One region of the Cellulosimicrobium sp. 22598 genome, then DNA from elsewhere that is predicted to be linked to it. Evidence: riboswitches for the same ligand, from Rfam matches in the RefSeq annotation. Region 1 holds a riboswitch; the other holds the start of a gene.
What was found. Region 1 has a riboswitch for S-adenosylmethionine ahead of ACTJIY_RS12435 (LLM class flavin-dependent oxidoreductase). Riboswitches for the same ligand answer to the same signal wherever they lie in the genome.

Region 1 (14,403 bases):
GCGCCCGGCCGGCCGCGGCACGGCGTGCCAGCCCGACGGCGGCACCGGGCGCCGCGACGTCCGCGACGTCCGGCGCGACGCCGTAGCGCGCCCCGACCGCGGCGCGCGCGCCGTCGAGCACCGCACCGTCGGGCACGACGGCGTCGGGCCGGGCACCGGTGGGCACGTCGGTCAGGTCGCTCTCCAGGTCGCGCGGGCCGCCGTCGCGGCGGTCGCCGCGCGCCGCACGCACGACGGCCGGGACGGTGACGGGTGTGGACGTCATGAGGCGGTCCTCTCGGGGAGTGCGGAGAGGCGGGCGAGCGCGAACCGCTCGGCCGCGAGCGCGTCGTCGGGACGGGTGGCGAGGTCGGCGAGCACGCGGCCGACCGCCGGGGCGAACTTGAAGCCGTGGCCGGAGAACCCGGCGCCGACGACGACCGGACCGCGCCGGTCGAGCACGAAGTCGTGGTCCGGCGTCGTCGTGTAGGTGCAGCTCACGGGGACGTAGGCGTCGGGGTCGAGGCCGGGCAGCCACGTGCGGACGTAGTCGCGCAGCGCGGCGAGCTGACCCGGCTCGGGCCGGTAGGAGCGCCGGTCGGGGTCGACGACGGGCCCGACCCCGTGGAAGCCGACCTTGACGCCCTCGCCCGGGGTCGCGAGCCCGTAGACGCCGCTCGGCCACGCGGTGCCGGGACCGACGTCGTGCGTGAACGCCGGCCACCCCTGCGGGGACGCGCCCGGGGCGAGCGCGAAGTGCGCGGGCTGCTCCTGGGTCACGACGAGCGGGAGCTCCTGCCCCAGCAGCCCGCCGGCGGGACCGCCGAGGAGGCCGGCGCTCCACGCCCCGACGGTCACGACGACGACCCGCGCGACGACGTCGCCGCCGTCGGTGACGACGCGCACGCCCTCCGGGACGCGCTCGACGTGCCGGACGGCGGTCTCGTGGCGGACGTCGGCGCCGCTCGCGGCGGCCGCGCCCTGGAGGGCCGCGACGGCGCGGTCGGCGTGGAGCCGCCCGGCCGTCGCGACCTCGTGCAGCACCCGGCCCTCGAACCGCAGCCCCGGCCAGCGCTCGGCCGCGGCCGCGGGGTCGAGCCACTCGTGCTCGATCCCGCGGGCCGCGAACGCCGCACCGATCGCGTCCGCGCGGCGCTCGGCCGCGCCGTCGCGCCGCCCGTGGCTGACGCCGCCCGTGACCGTGAGCAGCTCGGTCCCGGTCTCGTCCTCGACCTCGCGCCACAGGCGGAGCGCCTCCTGCGCGAGGTCGAGGTACTCGGGCTCGGCGTACGTCGTGCGGTAGATGCGCGACGTCCCGTGGGAGGCACCGTGCGCGTGCCCGGGGGCGAAGCGCTCGAGCAGCAGGACGTCGCGCCCGCGCCGGGCGAGCTGCCACGCGGCGGCCGAGCCCATGACGCCGCCCCCGACCACGAGGTGGTCGACGTGCTGGGTGCTGGTGGTCATGCGCGGGTCACTCCGTCTTCGGGAGGCCGGGCGGGTTGGTCTGCGACTCCTCGACGGCCTCGGACTCCAGGCCCCACCGCTGCAGCACCTGGAGGTACGTGCCGTCCTCGATGGCGTGGTTGATCGCGGCGGTGATGGCCGGGGCCACCTCGTTGCCCTTCTTCGTGGCGACGGCGATCTGCGCGGTGTCGGGCCAGCCGCCGTTGAGCGTGCCGACGACCCTGAAGTCCTGCGGGGAGATCGCCGCCTGGTACGCGAGCGACGCGTTGGGCCCGACGTACGTCTCGATGCGCCCGGACTGGAGCGCGAGCAGGACGTCGGAGAACTGCTCGTAGTACTCGGGGCCCTGGATGGGCTCGAGGCCGTCCTCCTGGTTGAGGCGGTCCCACTCGAGCACGATCTTCTCCTGGTTCGTCCCGGAGCCGACGGCGACGACCTTGCCCGCGATGTCCTCGCGCTTCGTGATCGACGTGATGTCGGAGTCGGCGCCCACGAGCCAGCCGAGCTCGTCGTTGCGGTACGTGGAGAAGTCGATGGTCTCCTTGCGCTCCTCGGTCACCGTGACGTTGGAGATCACGGCGTCGACGTCGCCCGAGCCGAGCGCGAGCGGCCAGTCGGCCCATGCCTTGACCTCCAGGCGCAGGTCCTTGCCGAGCGCGTCGGCGACGAGCTGCGCGATGTCGGTCTCGTTGCCGATGGGCGTCTCGTCGTCGTCGGCGAGGAAGCCGAGCGGCGGCGCCGCGCCCGCGGAGATCGCGACGACGAGCTCGTCCTTGTCCTTCCAGGCGTCCGGGAGGAGCGCGACGGCCTCGGCCGACTCGGTGGTGCGGATGCGGTCCTGGTCCGGGCTCGTGCTCACGTCGAGGGCGTCCGAGACGGACGTCGTGCTCTCCGTCGTGCCGTCGGAGGAGGCCGCGCCCTCGTCCGCGGCGGCCGGGGCCTCGGTGCTCACCCCGGAGCAGGCCGCGAGCGCCAGCAGGGGCACGACGGCGAGGGCGGCGAGCGCGCGGGGGGCGCGGGCGCGGGTGGTCGTTGCGGTCACGGGTGTCCTACCTCTCGGGTGGTGCGTCGGGGTGACGCGGGAGTGCGGTGCGGGACGGCCGGGCGGCCGGTCGCGGGTGACGACGTCGGGAAGCGGTGGTGGGCGCGGTACGCGGGGCGGCTGCGGGTCGAGGACCCCGGCTCGCCCCGGGTCAGAGGACCTTCTGGAGGAAGGCCCGGGTGCGGTCGTGGCGCGGGTGGTCGAGCACCTCGGCGGGCGTGCCCTGCTCCACGACGACGCCGTCGTCCATGAACACGACGGTGTCGGCGACCTCGCGGGCGAAGCCGATCTCGTGCGTGACGACGACGAGCGTCGTGCCGGTGCTCGCGACGTCCTTGATGACCTCGAGCACCTCCCCCACGAGCTCGGGGTCGAGCGCCGAGGTCGGCTCGTCGAACAGCAGCACCTTGGGCCGCAGCGCGAGCGCGCGGGCGATGGCGACGCGCTGCTGCTGCCCGCCGGAGAGCTGGCGCGGCCGCGCGTCGGCCTTGTCGGCGAGCCCGACGCGCTCGAGCAGCGCGCGGGCCTCCGGCTCGACGTCCTCGCGGCGGCGACGCTGCGCCGAGACCGGCGCCTCGACGACGTTCTCGAGCGCGGTGAGGTGCGGGAACAGGTTGAAGCTCTGGAAGACGAACCCGATCTGGGTGCGCTGGCCGAGGATCTCGCGCTCCTTGAGCTCGCGCAGGGTGTTGCCCTTGCGGCGGTACCCGATGAGCTCGCCGTCGAGCGAGATGAACCCCTTGTCGACCTTCTCCAGATGGTTGATCGCGCGCAGCAGCGTCGACTTCCCGGAGCCGGACGGGCCGAGCACGACCGTCACCGACCCGGGCGGCACGGTGAGCGACACGTCGCGCAGGACCTCGAGCGTGCCGAAGCTCTTGTGGACGCCGTGGATCTCGACGAGCCCGGCGGTCGCGACGTCGGTGGTCGCGACGACGGCGCTCATGCCGCACCTCCCGCCGTGCGCGCGGTGCGCGTCAGCACGCCCACGCGGGCGCGGGCCGCGTACGCGGGCGGGACGGAGTCGGGCACGGGCCGGCCGGAGAGCCGCGACGCCCAGACTAGGACGGTCCAGCGCGCCTTCTGCAGCGGCGTCGGGGGCAGCGTGCGCACCGCGCCCTTCGCGTAGTGCCGCTCGACGTAGTACTGCACGACGGTGATGAGCGTGGTGAGCACGAGGTACCAGATCGACGCGACGATGAGCAGCGGCACGACGCGGCCGTTGCGGCCGTAGATGACGCTGACGATGTAGAACAGCTCGCCGTACGCCAGCACGTAGACGATCGACGTGCCCTTGAGGAGCCCGATCACCTCGTTGACGGCCGTCGGGATGATGGAGCGCATCGCCTGCGGCAGGATGATGCGGCTCACCTGGCGCCGCTTGGGGATGCCGAGCGACGCGGCGGCCTCCTGCTGCCCCTGGTCGACCGAGAGGATCCCGGCCCGCACGATCTCCGCCGAGTACGCGGCCTGCGAGAGCCCGAGCCCGAGGATCGCGGCCCAGAACTTGTCGATCACGGACAGCGTGTCGAAGTACAGGAACTCGGGCCCGAAGGGGATGCCGACGCTGAGGTACGGGTAGAGGTACGCGAGGTTGTACCAGAGCAGGAGCTGCAGCAGCAGCGGCACCGACCGGAACACCCACGTGTACGTCCACGACACCGACTGGAGGAGCGGCGAGCGCGAGAGGCGCATGAGCGCGAGGACCGTGCCGAGCGCGAACCCGACGACCGACGCGACGAGCGTCAGGCGGATCGTCGCCCACGCGCCCTCGAGGATCGACGGCCACGTGAGGTACTGCGCGACGACGTCCCACTCCCAGCGGTCGTTCGTCACGAGCGAGCTGACGACCATGGCGAGCAGCACCGCGACGCCGGCCGTCGCGGCCCAGCGGCCCGGGTGCCGCGCGGGGACGATGCGCAGGCTCTCGAGCGGCAGCGCGTCCTCGACACCGCCGCTCCGGTCGGCAGGGTGCCGGCCCGACGGCGGCGCGAGGTGCCGGGACTCGTCCTGCGGGAGCGACACGGTGCTCATGACGCGACCTCCAACCACTTCTCGAAGGCGAGCGGGCCGATCTCCTCGGGATCGGTCCCGGTGTCGAACAGGGGCGTGTAGCCCGTCGCGAGGTACAGGCCGGCGGCCTCGGGCTGCCGCGGACCGGTCGTCAGGTAGAGGCGCCGGTACCCGCGCTCGACGGCGCGGCGCTCGAGCTCCGCCAGCACGACGCGCGCCAGGCCTTGGCGCCGGTGCGCCGAGTGCGTCCAGATCCGCTTGAGCTCGGCGGTCCGCACGGCGGGCGTCCCGTCGCTGCGCCGCGCGGACGGCCGGGCGAGGCGTGCCGGGTCGCCGAGCTCCGGCTCGGTCCGACGGCGGAACGCGCCGCCCGCGACCGGCTCGCCGTCCTCCAGCACCAGCACGAGCTCGCCGTGCGGCGCCGCGAAGTCCTGCGCGGGGTAGTGCTCCATCTCGGCGCGGAGCTCGTCCGCGGTGAGCACGCGCTGGTAGCGGGTCCAGTACTCGTGGGACAGCTCGTCGAGGAGGGGACGGACGAGCGGGTCGTGCATCGCGACGGACCGGACCTCGCGCGTTCCCCGCCCGGTGGGGCGCGCGGCGACCGCGGTCACCGGGGTGCCCTCTCGCCCGCGGTGACGGCGAACGGCACGTGGTTGCCCTCGACCGGCGCCGGGCAGGTCCCGAAGTCGCTGAACGCGTACGGGAGGTTGATCGCCCGGTTGAGGTCGAGGCGCACGCGCCCCTCGGCGCCGGGCGCCACGTCGGCGTCCACCCACAGCACGCGCCAGGGCGCGACGGCCTCGTCGAGGTGCAGGGCCTCGTCGCTGAACAGCAGCGTCACCGCGCCGCCGGCCTTGCCCGTGAGGACGAGCGTCGCGCGGTGGGAGACCCCGTCACGCTCGACCACGAGGTCGACCTCGCCGACCGTGCTCACGTGGTGCACCAGCCCGGGGCGCGCGGCGCCGACGACGACGGGCCGCGGCGCGTCGTACCAGCGCACCGCCGCGTCCACGACCCAGGCGGGGTCGTAGGCGAACGTCGGGACGCCGTCGAACCCCGTCCGGGCCGGAGCGAGCGGGTCGCGCAGCCGGACGGCGTACCGGCCCGTGCGGCGCACGACCTCCACCGCGACCTCGCGCGTCTCGCCCCCGTCCGCCGGGTCGCCCGCGTCCCGGCCGTCCGGCAGGAACGTGCCCGCGACCGAGGACCCACCCTCCGTGACGACCACGGTCCCGACGGAGTCGCCCGTCGTCGCCCGGACGGCGCCGCCCTCGTCCGCGCGGTGGTGCGCGCCGTCGGCGTCGGCCCACCAGAGCCCGGGCACGCCGGGCAGCGCGGCGGGCTCGGCCGGGAGCCAGTGGTACGCGACGAGGCTCAGCCAGCCGTGCGGCGGCCGGAGCCCCTCCTCGCGCTCGGCGTGCCATGCCGCCCACGCGGCGGCGTCGTGCGCCTCGTCGGCCGTCCCGGGGGCGGCGGGGTCGTCGGCCACGGTGCCCGTGGCGGTCAGCGTGCTCTGGCTCATGGGTCCTCCGAGGTCGGTACGGTGCAGGTCTGCGGTGCGGGTGCGTGCGGGACGGCTACGGTCGGCCGACGAGCTCGGCGGAGGCCGCCGAGGGCTCGGGGTCGGCGGCGCGCGGCGCGGTGCCGGGCCGCGCGAGGCCGAGGTGCTCGCGCAGGGTCGTGCCCTCGTACTCGGTGCGGAACGAGCCGCGCTCCTGGAGCAGCGGGACGACCTGGTCGAACACGTCGTCGAGCCCGCCCGGCGTGAGGTGCGGGACGAGGATGAAACCATCGGACGCGTCCTCCTGGACGTGGCGGTCGATGTCGTCCGCGACCTGCTGCGGCGTGCCGACGAAGCCGCCGCGCGACGTCACCTGGATGACGAGCTCGCGGATCGACCAGCCGTTCGCCTCGGCCTGCTCGCGCCACGCCGCGGCGACCGCCGCCGGGTCCTTCGCGTGCCGCACGCGGCCCCGCGTGATCGACAGGTTCTCCGTGTCGGGCTCGACGTCGGGCAGCGGTCCCTCGGGGTCGTACGCCTCGAGGTCGCGGCCCCAGACCTGCTCGAGGAACGCGATGGCCGTCGGCCCGGAGACCTGCTGGAGCCGGATCTCGCGAGCGCGCTCCTCGGCCTCGGCGGGCGTGTCGCCCAGCACGACGACGGTCGCGGGCAGGATCTTCAGGGAGTCGCGCTCGCGCCCGTGGGCCGCGAGCCGTCCCTTGACGTCCTCGTAGAACGCGCGCCCGGCGTCGAACGTCGAGTGCGCGGAGAACACGACGTCGGCGGTCGCGGCGGCGAAGTCGCGCCCGTCGGCGGAGTCGCCGGCCTGGAACAGGACGGGGTGCCCCTGCGGTCCGCGCGGCGTCTCGAACAGCCCGACGACGTCCGCGTACGTCCCGTGGTGCGCGACCGGCCGCACCGACCCGGGGCGCAGGAACTCGCCCGCGATCCGGTCGGCCAGCACGGCGTCGTCGTCCCACGAGTCCCACAGGGCGCGCGCGACCTCGACGACCTCGGCCGCCCGGGCGTAGCGCTCGGGGTAGGGCAGGTACCCGCCGCGGCGGAAGTTGGCGCCCGTGAAGGCGTCGGGGCTCGTCACGAGGTTCCAGGCCGCGCGGCCCTCGGAGAGCAGGTCGAGCGTCGCGAACTGCTTCGCGAGCTCCCACGGCTCGTTGAACGTCGTGTTGATCGTGCCCGCGAGGCCGAGGCGGTCCGTGACCGCCGCGAGCGCGGCGAGCACGGGCAGCGTGTCGGGGCGACCCACGACGTCGAGGTCGTGGATGCGGCCCTTGTGCTCGCGCAGGCGCAGGCCCTCGGCGAGGAAGAAGAAGTCGAGCTTGGCGTCCTCGGCGCGGCGGGCGAGGTGCTCGAACGAGGCGAAGTCGATCTGGCTGCGCGAGCGGGGGTCGCTCCAGACGGTGGTGTTGTTGACGCCCGGGAAGTGGGCGCCGAGGTGGATCTGCTTGCGGGGGCGCGTGCTCATGTCGTCGGTCCGTCCGGGGTCAGGCGATCACCGCGTAGCGGTTGGCGGGGAGCGGGAGGCCGAGCGTGTCGCGCAGCGTCGTCCCGGGGTAGGCGGTGCGGAACAGGCCCGCGCCCTGGAGCAGCGGCACCACGCCGTCGACGATCGCGTCGAGGTCCGTGCTCAGCGACGACGGCCGCAGCAGGAAGCCGTCGGCGGCACCGGCGTGCACCCACTCCTCGACCGTGACGGCGAGGTCGCGCGCCGTGCCGACGTGCGTGAGCGAGTCGGTGTCCCACGAGACGCCCTCGAGGTCCTCGAGCAGGTCGAGGCGGGCCTGCGCGCTCGCGCGCGTGTCGCCGACGACGACGTAGGCGTCGACGAGGACCCGCAGCGCGTCGGGGTCGCGCCCGGCGTCCGCGGCCGCGTCGCGCACCTGCGACCGGAGCGCGACGGCCTCGTCGCGGGTCGCGGCGCGGACCCGGACGACGTCGGCCCGGCGGGCCGCGAGGTCGAGCGACGCAGGCGTGTCCGCCCGGACGACGACGGGCGGCTGGCCCTGCGGCGGGCGCGGCGTGATCGACGGCCCCTTGACGGCGAACCGGATGCCCTCGTGGTCGACGTAGTGCAGCTTCTCGCGGTCCACGAACCGGCCCGTCGCGACGTCGCGGATCTCGGCGTCGTCCTCCCACGAGTCCCAGAGCCGCGTGACGACCTCGACCGCCTCGTCCGCCTCGGCCACGGCGTCGGGCTCGTCCTGGGCGCCCTTGCGCCCGAAGGCCGCGGCCTCGGCCGGGGTCGTGGACCACCCGACCTGCCACCCCGCGCGCCCGGAGCTCACGTGGTCGATCGTCGCGATCGCCTTGGACACGTGGAACGGCTCGGTGTGCGTGGTGGTGACGGTCGGGACGAGGCCGATACCCGCGCTGCGGGGCGCGAGCCGGGACGCGACGAGCGCGGCGTCGAGGCGGCCCCGCACGGACCCGTTGCGGCTCGGCTGGAGCGTGAACGCGTCGTCGAGCGTGACGAGGTCGAGCAGGCCGCGCTGGGCCGTGGCCACGAGCTCGACGAGGCGCTTGGCGTCGAAGAGTCGCTGGGCCTGGGAGCCCACGGTCCGCCAGGCGGCGGGGTGCGCGCCGGCGTCGGTGAGGTCGACGCCGAGGTGGAGGGTGCGGGCGGGGCGGGGGTCGGACATCGCGAGGATCCGTTCTCAGTTGAGCCGACGGCGCGCTCAGGGCGCGGCGGGGTGCCGGAGGGTGGGCAGGGCGGTCCGGCCGCGCGGCGGCAGGACGGGCTGGGGAAGCCGGGAGAGACCCGGACCGCGCGCGGGTGGCGCGGGGTGTCAGAGACGGGTCGTCGTCAGCGACAACAGGCGACGCGCGCGGGACCCGTGGCCCCGAGGGCGGGGGCGCCGGGGGCGCCCGCGAACGGACAGGGGCACGTCGACACGTGCGCGGTGCTCACCGCGGTGCTCGACATTCGCCGATCCATCGTCCGTCTCCTTCGTGCCCGTCGCCGGGCTCCGCGTCGTTGCCCCGCGCCGCGCGTGGTCCGCGCGACGCGGGACCTGGTCCTCACCCGGGGCACCCCACCGCGCGGGAGGGTTGCCGTCCGACGAGCCGGGGCTTGGCGTCGGAGCTCATGACCATGTCCTGTGACCGGGGTACGTCGACCTCGGTTGCGCGGGAACTTACGAGCGGCCACCGCGGGGTGTCAACGCACCGAGGAGACCTTCCCACATACTGGACTCGATCGGTCAACTTTGAGCGCCCACGACGCTGTTTGCACCGAGTGCATCGATGCACTTAGTGTCATGACGTGCCCCTCCCCTCCGCGACCGAGCCGTCGGGCGTGCCCGCGCCCGACCTGGCGACCGACCCCGCGACCGGCCCCGCGACCGGCCCCGCGACCGATCGCCGCGCCGCGCTGCGTGCGCGGCACCGCCGCGCGATCGTCGATGCCGCCGCGTCGCTCATGGAGGAGAACGGGGGCGCCCGGTTCACGGTCGACGACCTGGCCGCACGCGCCGACGTCGCGCGCCGCACGATCTTCAACCACTTCGCGTCGCTCGACGACGTGGTGGTCGAGGTGTGCGAGGACGTGCTGGGCACCGTGGTCGACGCGCTCGGGGCGAGCGCCGCGGACCCCGGCACCGACCGCACGACCCCGCTCGACGACCTCACCGCCGCGCTCCGCGGCACCGACCTCGTCGGCCCGATGGCCTACCTCACGCGTGCCCTCGGCGGCACCGCGACCGAGCCCACCCCCCGCGTCACGACGATGGTCGTGCGCACGTTCACCCACCTCGCCGAGCGCCTGGTCGCCGAGACCACGCGGCGGCACCCCGCCGTCGACCCGCTCGAGATCGAGATGCTCGTCGGCGCGCTCATGGCCGGGGTCCTGGTGATCCAGCGCCGCTGGTGGGCCGCGACCGGCGCCGCCGACGACGACGCCTCGCGCCGCGTGTGGGCGGACCTCCTCGACCGTCTCGTCGCGCGCATGCGCTCAGGCTGGGAGCTCCCCGCCTGACGCCTCCCGCCCTCACCTCCCCGACCGCCACCGGACCGCACGCCGCACCGCCCACCGGACCACCCCGGACTCCCCACCGAAGGACCCTCATGGCTGAACTCCTCTACCGCCTCGGGCGTGCCAGCGCGCGCCGCGCGCGGACCGTCCTCGCCGCATGGCTCGCGGTGCTCGTGCTCGCCGGGGCGGCGTTCGTCGCGTTCGGCGGCTCGCTCGCGAGCAGCTTCTCCATCCCGGGCACCCCGACCGCCGAGGTGACGGAGCGCCTGCAGACGGCGCTCCCGGAGGCGTCGGGCGGGAGCGGCACCGTCGTCTTCGCCACGGAGGACGGCTCGGCGTTCACGCCCGAGCAGGAGGCGGCGATCTCCGACCGCCTCGCCGCGGCCGAGGAGGTCGACGGCGTCGAGACGGCCGTCGACCCGTTCGCCACGCAGGCCGAGCTCGCGGACCAGCGTCAGCAGGTCGAGGACGGCCGCACCCAGATCGAGGCCGGGCGCACGCAGCTCGAGGACGGTCGCACGCAGCTCGCCGCGGGCCAGGAGCAGCTCGACGCCGCGCGGACCCAGCTCGACGAGGGCCAGGCCCAACTCGACGCGGCACGCGCGCAGGCCGAGGCCGCGGGCGCGCTCGACCAGGTGGCGCCCCAGCTCGACGCGCAGCAGGCCGAGCTCGACGCCGGGCGCGCCGAGCTCGACGCCCAGGCCGCGGCGCTCGACAAGCAGGTGACCGCGCTGGAGGACCAGAGCACGACGCTCGAGGAGCAGTCCGCCCAGCTCGAGGCATCCGCGCCGCTGCTCGAGATGGCGTCGGAGATCCGCATGGTGTCCGAGGACGGGAGCGCCGCCGTCGCGAGCGTCGCGTTCACCGAGCCGAACATGAGCATCGAGCAGCAGACCAAGGACGACCTCGTCGCGGTCTTCACCGACGATCCCGTGGACGGCGTCCAGACGGACTTCTCGTCCGACATCACGCAGGGCGTCCCCCAGGTCTTCGGCGTGGGCGAGGCGATCGGCCTCGTCGTCGCGGCGATCGTGCTGGTCGTCATGCTCGGCACGCTCGTCGGCGCCGGGCTCCCGATCCTCACCGCGCTCATCGGGGTCGGCATCGGTGCGCTCGCCGCGATGTCGCTCTCCGGCGTGGTCGAGATGTCGTCGGTGACCCCCGTGCTCGGCCTCATGCTCGGGCTCGCGGTCGGGATCGACTACTCGCTGTTCATCGTCAACCGGCACCGCCGCCAGCTCAAGCAGGGCGACGACGTCCAGGAGTCGATCGCGCTCGCGAACGGCACGTCGGGCAACGCCGTGGTGTTCGCCGGCGCCACGGTGCTCATCGCACTCCTCGCGCTCAACGTCACCGGCATCCCGTTCCTCGGCCTCATGGGGACCGTCGGCGCGCTCTGCGTCGCGATCGCCGTGCTCATCGCCGTCACCCTCACGCCCGCCCTGCTGAGCATGATCGGGACGCGCATCCTCAGCCGCCGCGAGCGCGCCGCGCTCGCCGGGACCCAGGCTCCGGGCGAGCCGGGCGCCGCGACCGACACCGCGCCGTCGGGCACGACCGATCTGGACGGGACGAAGCCCGTCCGCCCGATGTCCACGCTGCGCGCCGTGGGCACGGCGATCCTCGCCGTCGTGGCGCTCGGGGTGATCGCGCTCCCCGCGCTCGACCTGCGGACCAACCTGCCCGACGGGTCGTCGGAGGCGCACGACTCCACGCAGTACCGCGCGTACTCGACGATCGCCGAGCAGTTCGGCGAGGGCACCAACGGCCCGCTGCTCGTCGTCGCCGACCTCCCGGGCGAGCCCACCGAGGCGGAGGCGCTGGAGTACCAGGTGCAGGTCGCCCGCTCGCTCTTCGCGCTCGACGACGTCGTCGCGGTCGCCCCGATCGGGACCTCCGCGGACCGCACCGTCGCCGCGTTCCAGGTGATTCCCGCCGAGGGGCCCACGAGCGCGTCGACGGAGGAGCTCGTGCACGCGCTGCGTGACGTCGAGGCCCCCGACGGCACGGCGTCGCTGGGCGTCGCCGGCTCGGCCAGCGGCAACATCGACATCTCCGACAAGCTCGCGCAGGCGCTGCCGATCTACCTCGCGGTCGTCGTCGGGCTGTCGCTCGTCATCCTCGTGCTGGTGTTCCGGTCGATCTTCGTGCCGGTCGTCGCGACGCTCGGGTTCATCCTGTCCTACTTCGCCGCGCTCGGCGGGGTCGTCGCGATCTACCAGTGGGGCTGGCTCTCGGGGGTGTTCGGCGTCGAGACGCCGGGCCCGATCCTCAACTTCCTGCCCACGATCCTCGTCGGCATCCTGTTCGGCCTCGCGATGGACTACCAGCTCTTCCTCGGCTCGGGGATGCGCGAGGCGTACGCGCACGGCGCCCCGGCGCGCGTCGCGATCGTCCAGGGCGTGCGCGCGGGCCGGGCCGTGGTGACGGCCGCGGCGATCATCATGATCTCCGTCTTCGGCGGGTTCGTGTTCTCGCACAGCGCGATGATCCGGCCCATCGGGTTCGCGCTCGCGTTCGGCGTGCTGGTCGACGCGTTCGTCGTGCGGATGCTGCTCGTCCCGGCGCTCATGCACCTCGTGGGCGACAAGGCGTGGTGGCTCCCCCGCTGGCTCGACCGCGTCCTGCCCGACGTCGACGTCGAGGGCGCCGCCCTGGAGCGCCGCCACCCGCACCACGAGACCCCCGTCGATTCCCCGGAGCCCGCACGCAACTGACCGCACACCACCCCCGTGCGCCGAACCCGGGGTTGCTCCCGGGTTCGGCACCGAACCGGGGAGCAACCCCGGGTTCGGCGTCAGGGGCGGGGCACGTGGACGGTCGCGACGATCGCGCGGTGGTCGCTGCCGGGCACGGGCAGGGAGGCGACGTCGGTCACGACGTTCTCCCGGTCCGTCACCACGTGGTCGAGGTTCAGGACCGGCGGCACCGTGCCCGGGCGCGGCGACCACGACAGGTCCAGACCGCTTCCCGACGCGCGGCTCGCGTCGTGGAACCGCTCGCCCAGCAGTCGCCGGAACGTCGCGTGGTCGTGGGTCGCGTTGAAGTCGCCGACGAGCACCTGCGGGAGCGGGTTCGCGGCCGCGCGCTCGGCGAGCGCGGCCGTCTCCTCGCCCCAGACCCGCACGTACTCCGGGATCGGCGGGATCGGGTGCACGGCGGTGACCCGCACGGGCACGCCGTCGACCTCCACGGTCGCGGACGGCATCGCGTCGTTGGAGAACGGCTCGAGGTCGACGTCGTCGAGCGGCAGCGCGCTCCACAGCCCGCTGCCGAGCGCCCCGGACCCGACCTTGGCGTCGGCGCCGTACGGGAGCACGTCCTCGATGCCCGCCGCGACGAGCCGCTCGCGCAGGTCGGTCGTCAGCTCCAGCACCGCGAGCACCTGGACGTCCTGCTCGCGGACGAGGCGGACCAGCGCGTCCGCGTCCGCCGACCCGAGCCACGCGTTGGCGCCCATCACGCGCAGCGACGCCGCGTCGTCGGGCGGCGCCGGGCCGGGCACGAACGCGGGCACGAGCCACACCGCCTGGGCGGCGACGCAGACCGCGAGCAGCGCCGCGAGGACCCACCGGCGCGCGACGAGCGTGACCACGAGGCCGCCGACGGCCGCCGCCGCGACGAACGGCGTGAATCCGACGACCTGCGCGAGCGGCGTCACCGCGTCGTACGGCACCGCCCGCACGAGCGTCAGCAGGACGACCACGACCGTCCCCGCCGCCAGCAGGACGGTGAGGACCGGACCGCCCGACCGCCGTCGGGCCGTGACGCGCGCGGACGGAAGGCGCGTGGTCGCCGAGGTCATGCCCGGACTCTGACACCGTCGCGGCGCACGCGGCGACCCCCCGCGCCGCCTCGCCCGCCGACCTCCACGAAACCCGCCCAGCATGGCGCCCCCGGTCCGCCGAGCACGACATGAGGGTCGTTCTCGGGCGGAGAACGACCCTCATGTCGTGCTCGACAGCGGGCTGGGTCGTGGTCGGCCAGGGTCCACGGACGACGACGCCCCGGTCACCTGGGCGGTGACCGGGGCGGTGGTGCGGGTGTCAGCCGAAGATGGACGGCAGCGTGCCGCGGAAGGCCGCGTCCGCCTCGCTGAGCGGGACGGTGAACAGGCCCGCGACGTCGAGCGCCTCGCCCGACTCGGCGACGGCGCCGGGCTCGGTGCCCGTCTCGCCGATCTTCAGCACGGGGACGCCGCGCGCGACGCACGCGTCGACGAGCTTGGACTCCTCGCCGCGGGGCACCGCGACGAGCGCGCGGGCCGTCGACTCGGAGAACAGCGCCTCGAACGGGGTGACGCCGTCGCGCTCGGTCAGCGCGTCGAGCGACACGGTGGCCCCGACGCCGAAGCGCAGCGACGCCTCGAGGAGCGCCTGAGCGAGCCCGCCCTCGGAGAGGTCGTGCGCGGCGGAC
Region 2 (14,403 bases), on a different contig from region 1:
TGGAGCGCGTCGACGACGTCGAGCTTCGCCGCGAGGTCCGCGCGCCACACGTTGTGCCCGTCGATCACGCCCGCGACGAGCGTCTTCCCGGCGAGGCCGGGGACGCCGCCGTCGGCCGCCGTCGGGACGGCGCCCTTGACGAGGTCGATCGCGATCGCCTCCACGTCGGTGCCCGCGAGGAGCGCGAGCCCGTCCCGCGCGTCGCCGCCGTCGTCCTCGGCACCGGCCTGCAGCCCCCCGAACGGCGCGGCGACGAGGATCGCGGGCCGCGCCCCCTGCGCCGAGCCCGTGATCTCTCCCGAGCCGGAGGACTCCGTGGGGAGCGACCCCGGGTTCGGCACAGGGCGGAGGTCCGTCGCGAGGGTGCGGTAGGCCGACTCCACCGCTGCCGCGAGCTCCGTGAACGGCACGTCGACCGAGTCGGTGACGAGGATCGGCTCGTCGAGCTGGACCCACGGCGCGCCGGCGGCGGCGAGCGCGCGCAGCAGGTCGGCGTAGGCGGCGACGACGTCGTCGAGGCGGTCGAGCGGGCGGAAGCCTGCGGCCGACGACGCAGCGTCGTCGGCGGCCTTGGACAGCGCGAGGAACGTCACCGGCCCGACGACGACGGGTCGCGTGACGACGCCCGCCTCCTTGGCCTCGACGAACTCGCGCACGATGCGGTCGTCCACGAACCGGATCGGGGTGTCCGGGCCGATCTCGGGCACGAGGTAGTGGTAGTTCGTGTCGAACCACTTGGTCATCTCGAGCGGGGCGTCGTCGCCCTGGCCGCGCGCGACGGTGAAGTAGCCCGCGAGGTCGAGGCGGCCCGCGTCGTCGGGCCCGGTGCCGAGGAGCGACGCGAACCGCGACGGGATCGCCCCGAGCGAGGCGGCGACGTCGAGCACCTGGTCGTAGTAGGAGAACGACCCGGGGACGGACGCGTCGTCGGCGCCGAGGCCGAGCTCGACGAGCCGGCGCACGGTCGCGAGGCGCAGCTCGCGGGCCGTGGCCTCGAGCTCGTCGGCCGACGTCTTGCCGGCCCAGAAGGCCTCGACGGCCTTCTTGAGCTCGCGGCGGCGCCCGATGCGGGGGTAGCCGAGCACGGTGCCGGCGGGGAATCCGGCCTGGATCTGGGTAGGGGAGGGTACGGAAGTGGCCATGATCGAAACCTCTTGCTGGTCCGGAGGACCGGTCAGACGGGCGTGCCGTGCGTGGCGGCGCTCGTCGGGGGCAGGGAGGTGCCGGTGACCCACGGCCCGCTGGCCAGGTCCGGGACGAGCGGGGCGGCGGCAGCGCTGGCGCTGCCCCCGGTCCCGCGCGACCCGCCGCCGAGGTGGACACCCTCGAGCAGGTCAAGAGCGGCGCGGTGCTTGTTGAACGTGTACACGTGCAGACCGGGCGCGCCCGCGTCGAGGACGCGCTGCGCGAGGTCGACCGAGTACGCGATCCCGTAGGCGTGCTGCGCCTCCGGGTCGGGCAGGGCGTCGAGCGCGTCCAGCAGGTGCTGGGGCGCGCGCACGCCCGTGAGCTCCTCGACGCGGCGGAGCCGTGCGGGCTCCGTCGTGGGCAGCAGCCCGGCGAGGATGGGGATCGTCACGCCGGCCGCGCGGGCCTCGGCGACGAAGTCGGTGTACGACGACGCGTCGTAGAAGAGCTGCGTGATCGCGAAGCTCGCGCCGGCCTGCTGCTTCTGGAACAGGCGGCGCACCTCCTGGGTGCGCGTCGTGCCGGCGGCGGGGTTGCCGTCGCTGAACGTCGCGACGGCGATCGTCAGCGGCCGGGCCGCGCCGCGCAGGGCCGCGGCCGGGTCGGCCGCGCACCGCGACGCCTCGACCTCGCGCAGGAGCGCGACGAGCTCGGTCGACGACCGGACGCCGTCGGGCGCGGGCTGCCAGTCCGGCTGGTCGCGCGGCGGGTCGCCCCGCAGCGCGAGGAAGCTCCGCACGCCCTCGTCGAGGAAGTCGGAGATGACCTCCTCGACGTCCTCGCGCGACGCCCCGACGCACGTGAGGTGCGCGATCGGCAGCACGGGCGTGCCCTGGAGCAGGCGGCCGACGACGTGGCGAGCCGTCGCGCGGTCGGTGCCCGCCGCGCCGTACGTCACGGACACGAAGTCGGGGTGCGTCGCGACGAGACGGCGTGCCGTCTCCCAGAACTTGGGCGCCGCGTCCGGGCGCCGCGGGGGCATGAGCTCGAACGAGACCGTGGGACGTGCCGCCCCGCCGTGCGCCTGCCCGACGGCGTCCGCGACGCTCACGACGTCGCCTCGCCGGGGCGCGCCACGGCACGCGGCGCCGGGACACGGAAGGGCGCGACCGCCGTCGGGCACGTGCCCGGACGGTGCGCGAAGGATGCCTCTGAGGTCATGCGTCACTCCATCGACCCTGGCGTTAGCACCTTTGTCCTCGGGAGGCTTCCGTCGGCGGGTTGCTGCGGTGTCGTCGAGCCAGGACTCTCGACCGCTCTGGATGGTTGCCACGATCCTACGGGCCATCCGGCATACGGTCGAGGGTGCCCGTCACGTGAGACGGGATGGCGTTGCCCGGGGGTGCCGAGACGTTCGGGGACGTGGGCCGGTGTCCGCGTCCCTGGACGGCGAGAACACGGTGTGAGTGCGATCGCAACGGGGTGACCCCGGGGGTGACCGCGGGTGAAGGATGCTGTGAGTGGTATCACGGGTGGGGCCGGCAAGCATGCTCTCGCCTGCGACGATGCGCGCCGTGGCTCTCAGGAGCGCTCAACTGGACGGTCGTTCAGGTCTACCGTCGAAAGGCGTGGTCGACCCGCTCTGACATGCGATCTGCCCGGCCCCTCTTGGCGGAGTACGAACCGGGCAGATCTCTCCCTCTCAAGGAAGGACCTCACAGTCCCATGCGTATCGCATCGGGGGCAATGCTCGGCGCTGCCCTCATCCTCAGCCTGTCCGCGGCACCCGCGCTCGCTGGCGGGTCCGACTCGCCCACGCCCTACCGCGTGGCCCCGGAAGGGCTCTATCTCCCCGCGGGTGACGCGTTCCCGGACGGTGGCCACGTGAACGTCCGCTACACGGTCGAGGGCGCCGAGCGGTCGGTCGGCATCCACTTCGAGACGCTCAACGACCAGCCGTCGGGCCGGTTCGTCGGCTCGAGCTTCCTCCCGTGGTCGGCGCTCGTCCACTCGGACGACTACTGCATCACGTGGGTCCAGGTCGCCCACTACGACGAGCACTTCGGTGAAGGCGGCCAGGATCCCGTCTGCTCGAGCGTGCCGTCGGACCCGGTTGAGCCGTCAGACCCGGTTGAGCCGTCGGATCCGGTCGAGCCGTCAGACCCGGCCGAGCCGACAGACCCGGCCGAGCCGACAGACCCGGCCGAACCGACAGGTCCGGCCGAGCCCACGCACCCGGCGGACCCGAGCGATCCGGCGGAGCCTGTCGTGCCGTCGCAGCCCGTCGACATGGTCGTGGCCGAGCCGACCACGGACGCCATACCTGGTGCGGCGCAGCCCGCGGAGAAGGGAGAGCTGGCGGCGACGGGGCTTGAGACGGTGCCGGTCGCGGCGGCGTCCGGTGCGCTGCTCCTGGCCGGTGTCCTGCTCGTTGCCGGGCGCCGCCTCGTGCGCCTCCGCGAGGGCTGAGCGGGAGCCGGTTCCCGTGAGGTCGGGCCGTCGCTCCGTCCTGTGGTCACCCTCAGGATCACCCTCCGTACCTCCTGACTTCGCCGGTCCGTGAGGTTGTATCGGGGCAGACGTAGGGCGCGCGGTAACCGTGTCGCCCTGCGTCCTTGTGCCGGGCGCATGACGGATCACCCGTCGTGACTCCGGCCGACCGACGTCTGTCAGAGGTATGGAGCGGTGGCGGAGGCGAGAGACGGCGGACGACAGCGAGAGCAGGGTTCACCCTCGATCAGCGGGTGGCAGCAGGTGCTGACCGGTCGGGAAGAGGCGGGCGGCGCGGGACGGGCCGAGGTGGAAGCGGCGCTTCGCGGTCTGCTCCCGCGTCTGGCGACGACCTCTGCGGCGATCGAGCGTCCGCTCCTTGACGACACGCTCACGAGCACCACCCGTCACGTCCTGGTCCGCGCCGCGCGCGGCTTCGGGAAGACCGTGTCGGTCGCACGGTGGTCGCGGGCCGCGCTCGCCGAGGGCCAGGTGATCGTCTGGCTCTCGGCGTCCGCGAGCGACCCGGCGCGGCGGTGCATCGGTGCCGGAGAGCTCGCGGACCGCGTTCTCGACCAGGTGCGGTACGTGCTCCGGCCCACGGGGTCCACCGATCTCGACGGCGCGGGACCCGGGCGCCTCGGGGCGCTGCTCCGCGCTCTGGGCCCGGTGACCGTCGTCGTCGACGACGTCCGTGCAGGCCATGCAGGCCTCATCGACGCGGCCTGCGCGGCGGCGGTCGCTCTCGGGGCACGGGCGGTCGTGCTGAGCACCGTCGGTCCCACGCCCGTCCGGCGGGGCACAGGCATGGTCGAGGTCGGCATGGCTGCGCTCGCATGGAGCGCGCAGGACACGGTGCGCTTCGCCCGGGTGCGAGGGATCGAGATCACCGAGGAGGTGGCGGGGCTCGTCACCGACGGACTTGGCGGCTACCCGGCGTCGATCGTCACCGCGGTGGCCGACCTGGGTTCGGGCGGTTCGGGAGGAGTCGATCTCCACGACGCGGTCCCCGCCGTCGTCCGTCGAGAGACGACGCGAGCTCTGGGGTCGTTCGTGCCTCCGGAGATCATGCCCTTCCTCCTCGACACCTGCGTCGAGCGTCGTCTCCAGGTGGACGAGCTCGACGACCTGACGGCGGTGCCGGACGCGCGCTCGACGGCTCGGCGACTCGTCGAGGGGGGGATCCTCTACCGTCATGTGGGCGCTGACGCGGGCGTGCTCGAGTACGAGCCCAGGATGCGGCAGAGCCTGCTCTCGCACCTGCGCTATCTGGATCCGGCCGGCTACGTGCGCCGCTTCCAGCAGCGTGTGGACGCTCACGTCGCCCGGGGGGCCACGTGGGCGGCCCTCTCGCGGGCGCTCGACTCCAGAGAGCCCGGAGTCGTGGACCGCGCGCTGGTCGCGACCTGGCCCGACCTGCTCGCCGTCAGCTCCGGGCCGGGCTTCGACGAGCTGTGGCGCAGCGCCGTCGAACGATGTCCGGAGAGCATCCCGGGCCGACTCCGCATCCTGCGCGCGGCGATACGACCCACGATCGGCCGCATCGAGTCGCTCGACGAGCACGACGAGCCTCTTGCCGAGGCCGTCGCGCCGACGACCGCATCGCCTGAAGCGCGGGCGTTGGACGCCTTCTGTCGGGTCGCACTCCTGCGCCGCGCCGGCCTGTACGACAAGTCCTTGCAGGCGGCACAGGGTGCGCTCGACGATCTCGGTGCCGACCGCGGCGCGCCGCGGTCGATCGGCGCGGCAGTGCTGCTCGAGCTGCAGGCGTCGATGAGCGCGCTCTGCGCAGGTCTGGTCCGGGTCGCGGCAGCGTTCGCCGACTCGGCCTCGCAGCGGGCCACACGCTCGGGTGCGCTCTCCGTCGCTGCCGTGGCGTGCGAGCTGGCGGCGGTCGCGGAGGCGTGTGGTGGTGATCTCGTGGCCGCGGACGAGTGGGTGCGCGAGTCGCGGTCCTTGCCGGCCCCGCCCGCCTGGTGGCGCGGGTGCGGGGGGGACGTCCCGTCGGTCGTCGCAGCGCTGGTCCACCTGGAGGGTCGCCGTATCGACGAGGCCAAGGCGTCGCTCGGGAGGAGCATCGAGAGGCCGGGCGGTGACCTCTGGTTCGTGCGGAGGCATGTGATGGCGGTGATGGCCGAGCTCAGCGGTACTCCGGATCTCGCGCTCGACGTCCTGGTGGCGGATGCCGCGAGGAGAGGCATGGCGGTCGAGCCCGACGCGAGCGAGCGGCGCGCACCTTTCCTGGTCGTGCAGGACGTCGCTCGCTTGCACCTGGTGGCGGGTCGCGGTGCAGCCGCCATCCGCGTCGCCGACACCCTCCCGCGGTCCGCGCCGGTCCGAGACGTCGTCAACGCCCATGCGCTCGTGGCGAGCGGGAGCCTGGTCGAGGCGTTCCGTCGCGTCGCGAGGCTCGGCGAGAGGGCCCGGCTGACGACGGGGGCTCGCATCGAGGGCCTCGCCGTCACGGCCAGCGCACTCGTGGCGCTGGGAGAGAAGGACCAGGCCCGCGCGGAGATGCGGCGGGCGTGGGGCCTTGCGCGCCGGGCGAACGCGCTGCTCGAGCTCCGGTGGGCCTCTCCTGAGGCGATGGACCTCCTGCTCGCGGACGTCGACGGTGCGGAGCGTGCCGAGCTGGAGCCGGTGGCGGAGCTTGGGCGGCGGGCCTCGCCCGAGGGCGGGACGGTCCTGCTGCCCGAGCGTCAGCTCCTCGTGCTCCAGCTCGTCGTCGACGGGCTGAGCGGCCCCGAGATCGCCCGCAGGCTCTACGTCTCGCACAACACGGTGAAGACTCAGATCCGCGAGATCTACCGTCGCCTGGGCACCCACACGCGTGCGGAGACGGTGATGCGCGCGAAGCAGCTCGGTCTCGTCGCGGCGAGCCGGGGAGCGGTCCGGCGCGGCGTGAACGCGGCCTCGGCGGCAGGTACGAAGCAACATCGATGACGGCGCCGGTCGGCCCCGGCTAGGGCTCCGTCGTCACCTGCCCGTGGTGGCGCAGATAGGCGTGTCGGAGGCGTTGCCGCGCCCGCCGCGCGAGGGACGACACGGCGTTGGGGCTGATCCCGAGCACGTCGGCCAACTCTGCGGGCGAAGCGCCCAGGACCTCGATGTGCCAGAGCACCTTCTGCCATCGTGCCGGGAGAGCGGCGAACGCGTCGAGGACGCGATGTCGCTCGATCTCGTCCAAGAGAACGTCTGGATCGTGGTGGGTCCCGTCGAGCCGGTGCAGGTCCGTCGCCCGGACGCGGTCCTGGGACCGCAGCGTGGACCACGCGACGCGTCTCACGATCGTCAGGAGGTAGGCCCGCACGTGCCGTGACGGACCGCGTCCGGCGCGGATCACACCCAGGAGGGCCGTGAAGGACTCGGCGACCACGTCGTCGGCCCAGGACGGGCCGACGAGCGCCCTGGCCACGACCAGTGCGTACGGTCGGTGAGAGCGGTAGAGCGCAGCGAACGCGTCGTCGTCGCCCTCGCGCAGCCTGGCCACGAGCTGCTCGTCCGAGAGGGGCGCCGTGAGCGAGGGCGACCCGGTGTCGAGGGTCACCTGTTCAGGGAAACGCGCGAGCGTGGCCTGCGCGCGGCAGGAGAGGGTGATTCGGCGGGCGAGCGACGTGTCGGTCCCGGTCCGTCATGAGACGGGTCCGCGGACGTCCTTCTCCACGATGACCACGACCGGGGCAGGCGCGCCGCTCGACGAGCTGTGCGAGAGGTGGCGCGCGGCGACGTTCGCAGCGGGCTGGGACGCGCTCGCGGACTGGGCGGTCCCCGCGGTGGTCCACGTGGCTGCCGCGCACCTGGGAGGCCGGGACGTCACCGGGCCTGCGCGAGCCCTCGGCATCGCTCGCGCGAACGCGGGGGTCGGTATCGCCGACGGGATCCGGGATCTGGCGGTCTTGTACTCCCTGGGCGGCGCAGGTCTGCCCGGCCCCGTCGTCGCGGCTCTCGCCGACGGGTGGGAGCGGACGTCGGGCATGCTGGGCGGGGCGGCAGCGCACGGGAGCCTGAGCGGTCTCGGGACGGTGGACGACTTCCTGAGCGGCTGTGGCGCGGTCGTCGCCTCCTATCGCCACGGCCGGGAGGGCGACGTGCCGATCGTCGTGGTGGTCGACGGCCGGGCCGGTTCGTCGGTCCCCCTCGACAGGTGGGAGCGCGACCTCGCACTCGGGGAGTCTCTGCGCCGCGTGTTCCCTCCGCCCGCACCCGCCTGCTACGTGGACGGCGTCGCCCTGGTGGTTGCCTGGCGCGTCCCCTGCGAGGATCCGGACACCACGCGGAACGTCGTTGCGACCCGTGTGCGAGACGAGCTTGCACGATGGACGGCAGGTTCGCTGAGGGTGCCTGTCCGGGTCGGTGTCGAGGCCCTCCCGGACGACTCGCGTGGGCTCGGACGGCTCGTGCAGAGACTGCTCAAGACGTAGTCCGGGGCAGCCGCCCGGACCAGGCGGGCGGGAGCAGTGTCACTCGTCGAGCTCTTCTACCACGCCGAGACGACGAGCATGACCAGCACGAGCAGGCCACCGAGGACGCAGCACACGCTGAGCACGGCGAGGAGGCGTGCTGTCCGGCGCTGTCGCCGGGGCGTCGGCGGCTTCCACGTCACGACCGGCGCTTCCCAGCCGCGCAGCTCCTCGTAGTCGTCGGTGCGGATGGCGCGGAGCACCACGTGGGTGGGTGGTGCGAAGGTTCGCGGACCGCTGCCCCACGACCAGGGAGCGACGATCTCCCGCGAGGGACGGGTCGGTTCCGCGGCTGAGCTCTTCCGGGCCATGTCTGGACAGACGCCGCCGACGCTCGAGCAACTCTATGTGACGTACATCACATCAATGCCCCATCACCGGGCTCCGAGATCCCCCGTCTGTACCCCCGAGCGACGGGCTCCACGTCCGTCGCGACTCGAATCCGCGCAGGGCGTCCCGCCCGGCTCTACGGAAGGGCAGTCCATGTACAACACCCCTGGAATCAGCACCGGCATCAGTGGGGCCACCGCGGGTGCCGGTGCGCTCGCAGTGACGGGTGCCACGACGTTCGCCTACGTCGCGCTCGCCATGGCGCTCGTCGTGGGAGGTCTGCTGCTGCTGCGGACCTCGCGCCGTCGACGTGACGCCGTCGCCGGGGTCGAGGGCTGATCCGTGAGCGCCGCGGAGGCGACCGTACCGCTCGTGCCGAGGAGCGTCTCGCGTGCCTTCGACCGGACGGTGCGGTGGACGCTCGCCGTGGCGCTCGCCGTCGGCTCCGTGGCGGCGATCCTGCATGCGCAGGCGTTCCGTCAGCTTGAGGCACGCCTCGCGGGCGAGGTCACCGGTCTCGTCTTCGCGCGCGAGGTACGCGTCATGACGTACGAGCCCGTCCTCGCGTTCGAGCGGGTCGCGGGCGACGACGCCACGTGGTTCGCGCTGCGCATCACCCCCGACTGCAGCGCGCTCTACTTCCTCGTGCCGCTCGCGATCATCGCGGCGTTCGTGCTGGCCACAGGGCGCTCGAGCGTCGCCAGGATCGTGCTCGCGACCCTGGGAGCGGGACTCTTCCTCGAGCTGTTGAACGTCGTCCGTGTCGAGGTGATGGTGCTCTCGATCGTGCGCTGGGGGGCTGAGGTGTTCCAGTGGGTGCACGACACGCTCGGCTCGGCGCTCATGCTCGGTGGGCTCACGGTCGCGCTCGTGCTCTTCTTCCGGCTCGGGTTCTTCGGCCGGCGTGGTCGCAGGACGCGCGGAGCCCGTGGTGAGCAGCCGTGATGGTCGTCCTCGACATCCTCGCGCGGGTCGTCATCAGCATCTCGATGGTCTACTTCATCCTCCTGATGGGCTCGGGCCTCGTGCAGCTGCGCCGCGCGCGGGCGAGCCTCGGGGTGCAGGGCCAGGCGACCTACGGGTCGCGCGACTCGCGGGCGCACGAGCGCCTCGACGTCTACTTCCTCGTCCCCTGCCTCAACGAGGACGCGGTGATCGGGCAGACCGTCTCGGCGCTGACGCTCCTCGACGGCACGACCACCCTGGTCATCGACGACGGTTCCGACGACGACACGGCCCGCTGCGCCGAGGAGGCGGGGGGAGATCGGGTCCGGGTCCTGCGCCGCGTGCTCCCGGAGGCGCGCAGGGGCAAGGGCGAGGCGCTGAACAACGGGATCGCGTGGGTCCGCGACGACGTGGCGGCGCGGGGCCTGGACCCCGGGAAGGTCGTCGTCTGCGTCATGGACGCCGACGGGCGGCTCTCGGACCACGCTCTCGACCATGTCCTGCCGCTGTTCGAGGACGAGAACGTCGGGGGCGTGCAGCTCCAGGTGCGCATCCGCAACCGGGGTTCCTTCCTCACCCGGTACCAGGACTACCAGTTCTGGGGTATCGCCGCGGTGACGCAGTTCGGGCGCCAGGCGACAGGCACCGTCAGCCTCGGCGGCAACGGGCAGTTCGCACGGTTGTCGGCGTTGGACGACGCGGGCGAGAGGCCGTGGTCCGCGTCGCTGACCGAGGACCTCGATCTCGCGATCACGCTCGCGCTGAAGGGGTGGGAGCTGCAGACCACGCCGCACGCCTCGGTCGACCAGCAGGCGGTGGAGAAGCTCCCCCTGCTCGTCAAGCAGCGCACCCGCTGGTACCAGGGGCACATGATGGCGATCAAACGTGTCCCGGAGATCTGGCGCGCCCGTGACCTGAGCAACGCGAAGGCGCTCGAGCTCACGTCGTACTGCCTGGTCCCGTGGGTGCTCGACCTCCCGTGGTCGATCCTCTTCCACTACTGCCTCCTCATGCTCGGGCTGAACTGGGACCAGATCGCCGTCGTCGCGGGCGGTGACAGTGTCGCGGTGATCGTGCTGGCGACGGTGTTCTACCTCTTCGCCTTCCTGCCGGCTCTCGCAACGGGGTGGGTGTACTACCGGCGGGACAAGCGGTGGGGAGTGCTCAAGAGCCTGCTCATGGGCAACTCGTTCATCCTCATGAACTACCTGTCGTTCGCGTGCGTCTGGAAGGCACTGGCCCGCATCCTGCGTGGCGAGACGTCCTGGGACAAGACCGCCCGCGTGCGCGAAGGTGCAGCCGCCGTCGACGGGCCGAGCGCTCAGCCCGTCGTCGCGACCGCTGGCTGAACGCCTGGCATGCCCGAGCAGGACCGCCCGTCACGTCCGGCCGGGCGCTTCGTCAGTCGGGGCATGACGACGACCTGGAGCCTCATCGAGCCTGACGAGGCACGCAGCACCGACCCGACCACAGAGAGCTCACGGCGGCACGTCCGCACCGATCCCGGCGTCGAGGCCGACCGCCCCCGGGTCCTCGCGGTCCTCCTCGGAGGGATCGTGTCGCTGCTCTTCGCGGTCCGCGCGCTCGTGCCTGGCCCGATCGGGCTTGCCGACGACGGTGGCGCCGTCCGGTACGCCTGCCAGACCGGGCTCACGGCAGAGACGGCGGGCGGCCCCCGCTTCTTCGACTTCGCGATCCTGCGCTGGTCCGTCGGCGAGGCGGCCACCGGGAGCGAGGGGTGCCCCTCGCACGCGAGCAGCGTGACGTGGCTCGCGGGAGCGTTCCGGTGGGTGGCCGGGCTCCTCGGCCAGGACGTCGTCGACCTGCGGCTCGTCTCGCTGCTCTACGCGGCGGCCTGCGGCCTTCTCGTCGCCCTCGTCCTGCTCGTGATCGGCGGCTCGGTGCGCCGCCAGGTGGTCGTCGCGACGGGTCTGCTGCTCGTAGTGGCTGACGCGGCGTTCGTCGGGTTCGCGGGGTCGCTCTACGCCGAGTCGACGGCGGTGCTGGGCGTGCTCCTGCTCGCCGCCGGGCTCGTCCTGGTGGACTCCCGGGGTCCGCGGGCGTGGGCCGGTCTGGTGGTCGCCGTGCTCGGGTCAGCCCTGGTCACCGGAGCGCGGTCGACGACCGCGGTGCTGGCGGTGCCGGTGGCCATCTACGTGGCGATCGTGTGGTGGCGACGCGGGAGCCGCATTGACCGTCGACGGTGGGCGGCGCGCTTCTTGCACCACGGGGTGGCCGTGGCCGCCGTCCTCGCACTGGTCGCACCGGCCGTCTGGGCCGTCGCCGGCGAGTCGGAGCGGGCACGGGTCGCGGAGACCTGGGCGATGCTGACGCAGCGCGGTCTGCTCGATCCGGAGGCGGCGTCCGCGGAGCTGCGTTCCACCGGGCTGACGCCCGGCGCGGTGGACCTCGCGACGACGTCGCCCACGACGTTCGAGAGCAGCGACGAGCGAGAGGCCAACGCCGGCGTGCTCAGGCCGTCGACCGTATGGTCCTTCCTCCTCGCCCATCCTGGACGGGCCGTCGGCGCGCTGGACGACGCCGCGCGCGACTACCTCACTCCTCGACCGGCAGGTCTCGGTTCCTATCCCGTCGATTCGCAGATGCCGCCGAGGGCCCAGGAGAACCGCGTCGTGGTGGTCTCGTCGGTCACGGGATGGTTCGCGGGCGGAGGGCTCATCGTCCTCGGTGCCGGCTGGGCGCTCGTCGCGCTGGTGGGGCTCCGGCGCGCACGGTCCACGAACACCGTCGCGTCGACGCGGAGCGCCGCACGGGCGTCCCTCGTCCTGCTCGCCGGGTCCATGCTCGGAACGGCCACGGTCGCGTTCGGCGTCGGCGTCGCACCCGACCGGGCGGTGGTGCCCGCCGTCCTGAGCGGGCTGCTTGCGGTGGTGCTGCTGGTGGCGTCCCGCCCGAGCGGTCCGTCCCCTGTCGTCGCGGGCTTGCGCTGGGCGGCATCGCGCGGTGCGACCGCACTCTCGGGGGCGAGCGCGGCACTGCGGGAGAGCGCGGCACGGCGCGGGTCGGACGGCGCGCGCCGGTGACGATCACGCGAAGCATGGTCGGCGCTCCTGCGGGTGTGGTCGACGTCGTCCCGAGCAGGAGTGCCGGGCATCACGACGACGTCCCGCTGGCGTCGACGTACTACCGCGCCATCGACGGGCTGCGTGGCGTCGCGGTGCTCTCCGTCGTCGTCTACCACACCGGGCTGTACGAGGCCGGGCTGTTCGGCGTCGACGTGTTCATGGTGCTCTCCGGGTTCCTCATCACGCTGACGCTCCTGCGCGAGCGGTCGCGTCGCGGCCGCGTCGGCCTTGGTGCCTTCTACCGCAGGCGCGCGAAGCGGCTCATCGTGCCGCTGCTCGTCGTCCTCGGGGCGTCGGCCCTCGCCGTCGCCCAGCTCGGGCGCGCGACGGACGCAGACGTGTTCGCGCGACAAGGGCTCGCCTCGCTGCTCTACCTCGCCAACTGGGAGCAGATCCTGCGCGGTGACGCCTACTGGGACGCGACCGGAGGCGTGCCCGGGCCCCTTGCGCACATGTGGTCCCTGTCGATCACCGAGCAGTTCTACCTCGTGTGGCCCCCGCTCCTCGTGCTGATCCTGTTGCTGGTCCCCGCGTGGCGTCGGGTTCCCGTCGTCGTCGGGACGCTCGCCGGAGCCCTCGCGGTGGTGACGGGCTTCGCCACCGCGCTCCTGTACGACGGGACGAACGCCGACGCCCTCTATCTCGGCACGCACACGCACGGGTCAGCGCTCGCCGTCGGTGCCGTGGTGGCGGCGCTCGTCGCCGATGGTGCGCGGCGCGCGGCCGGGGTCCGGACCCGTCGCCAGCGGATCCCCTCTTGGTGTGGGGGTCTGCTCTCCGCGGTGCTGCTCACGGCCCTCGTCGTCGTTTCGGCCCTCACACCGAGCTATCGGGAGCCGTGGCTCTACGCGTCGGGTGGGCTGACGGTCGTCGCGCTCCTGGTGGGTCTGCTCGTCCTGTCCCTCACGCGCGAGGACACCGTGGTCGCGCGTGCGCTCGGGGCGGCGCCGCTCGTCGGCATCGGGAAGTTCTCCTATTCGTTGTACCTTGTCCACGTCCCCGTGCTCTGGGCGCTCTCGAAGAGTCTGCCCGACCCGCGGCCGATCGTGCTGCTGATCGTCGGGCTCCCGTTGTCGATCGTGCTCGCGGCGTTCCTCCACCACATCATCGGCGAGCCTGCCCGTCTGCGCCGGTGGAGCCGGGCGGGGGTCACGGTGTTCACGGCTCTGGCCGTGGTGGTGGTCGGTGGAGTGGCGGTGGTGCCGAGACTGGTGGACTCGACGCAGGGCGAGGGCGCGCGCCGGGTTCTTGTCGTGGGCGACTCGCTCGGGCACGACGTCGCGGACGCGCTCGTGCTGTACGCGCCCGGGCAGTTCACGGTGACGGACGCCGCGTTCGACGGGTGCGGCATCTTCGGTCAGGACACGAGCCGGTCGGCGGAGAGCGACGTGGACCAGGATCCCGGAGCGGGCTGCAACCCGTGGGAGCCGCGGTGGGCCGCGGCCGTCGACGAGCACGACCCCGACGTCGTCGTCGTCACCCTGGGTTGGGACGCGACCCGCATGCAGTTGGACGGACGGTGGATGGACGCGTGCTCGGCGGAGTACGCCGCGCACTACGACCGCCAGCTGGAGGCGGCGCACGAGGTCCTCACCTCCGGGCGCGACGGTCGCCAGGTGCTCTTCACCTCGTCCCGCCGGCACACCAACGTCGTGACGCCGGCGTGGGCGGAGTGCCACACGGCCCAGCTCCGTGCTTTCGCCGAGGACCATGCCGACGTCCACGTGCTCGAGCTCGACGAGCAGGTGTGTCGTGATGATGCCTGCATCCAGGAGACGCCCGAGGGCGACGCCGTGTACTTGGACACGGTGCACTTCACGCGCGCCGGCCTGGCGTGGATCGCACCGTGGGTGGCGGCGGAGATCGACGCGGTGACGGCAGAGCAGGGAGACGGAGACGCGTAGCGCGCTGCCTCACCCGCTGCCTCACCCCGTCACCGGCGGGTCGGCCTCCCGTCTGTTGGT

Region 2: another riboswitch for S-adenosylmethionine. It lies ahead of ACTJIY_RS10105 (methylenetetrahydrofolate reductase); the one in region 1 lies ahead of ACTJIY_RS12435 (LLM class flavin-dependent oxidoreductase).

What each region holds. Positions count from the first base shown of each region.
Region 1 covers NZ_JBQEMZ010000010.1:75,511-89,913, reverse strand. The annotation lists gene ACTJIY_RS12475 (NADPH-dependent oxidoreductase) at 1-265, opposite strand, end outside; gene ACTJIY_RS12470 (FAD-dependent oxidoreductase) at 262-1,443, opposite strand; gene ACTJIY_RS12465 (ABC transporter substrate-binding protein) at 1,451-2,485, opposite strand; gene ACTJIY_RS12460 (amino acid ABC transporter ATP-binding protein) at 2,637-3,431, opposite strand; gene ACTJIY_RS12455 (amino acid ABC transporter permease) at 3,428-4,519, opposite strand; gene ACTJIY_RS12450 (GNAT family N-acetyltransferase) at 4,516-5,109, opposite strand; gene ACTJIY_RS12445 (DUF1684 domain-containing protein) at 5,106-6,020, opposite strand; gene ACTJIY_RS12440 (NtaA/DmoA family FMN-dependent monooxygenase) at 6,076-7,482, opposite strand; gene ACTJIY_RS12435 (LLM class flavin-dependent oxidoreductase) at 7,502-8,656, opposite strand; SAM riboswitch class IV at 8,999-9,108, opposite strand; gene ACTJIY_RS12430 (TetR/AcrR family transcriptional regulator) at 9,280-9,990, shown strand; gene ACTJIY_RS12425 (MMPL family transporter) at 10,080-12,704, shown strand; gene ACTJIY_RS12420 (endonuclease/exonuclease/phosphatase family protein) at 12,785-13,792, opposite strand; gene purL (phosphoribosylformylglycinamidine synthase subunit PurL) at 14,034-14,403, opposite strand, start outside.
Region 2 covers NZ_JBQEMZ010000007.1:234,716-249,118, forward strand. The annotation lists gene metE (5-methyltetrahydropteroyltriglutamate--homocysteine S-methyltransferase) at 1-1,142, opposite strand, end outside; gene ACTJIY_RS10105 (methylenetetrahydrofolate reductase) at 1,175-2,170, opposite strand; SAM riboswitch class I at 2,355-2,457, opposite strand; gene ACTJIY_RS10110 (hypothetical protein) at 2,854-3,597, shown strand; gene ACTJIY_RS10115 (LuxR C-terminal-related transcriptional regulator) at 3,928-6,561, shown strand; gene ACTJIY_RS10120 (RNA polymerase sigma factor) at 6,581-7,165, opposite strand; gene ACTJIY_RS10125 (hypothetical protein) at 7,134-8,039, shown strand; gene ACTJIY_RS10130 (hypothetical protein) at 8,096-8,284, opposite strand; gene ACTJIY_RS10135 (hypothetical protein) at 8,562-8,747, shown strand; gene ACTJIY_RS10140 (exosortase/archaeosortase family protein) at 8,751-9,353, shown strand; gene ACTJIY_RS10145 (glycosyltransferase family 2 protein) at 9,353-10,702, shown strand; gene wsfD (glycan biosynthesis hexose transferase WsfD) at 10,766-12,397, shown strand; gene ACTJIY_RS10155 (acyltransferase family protein) at 12,412-14,343, shown strand.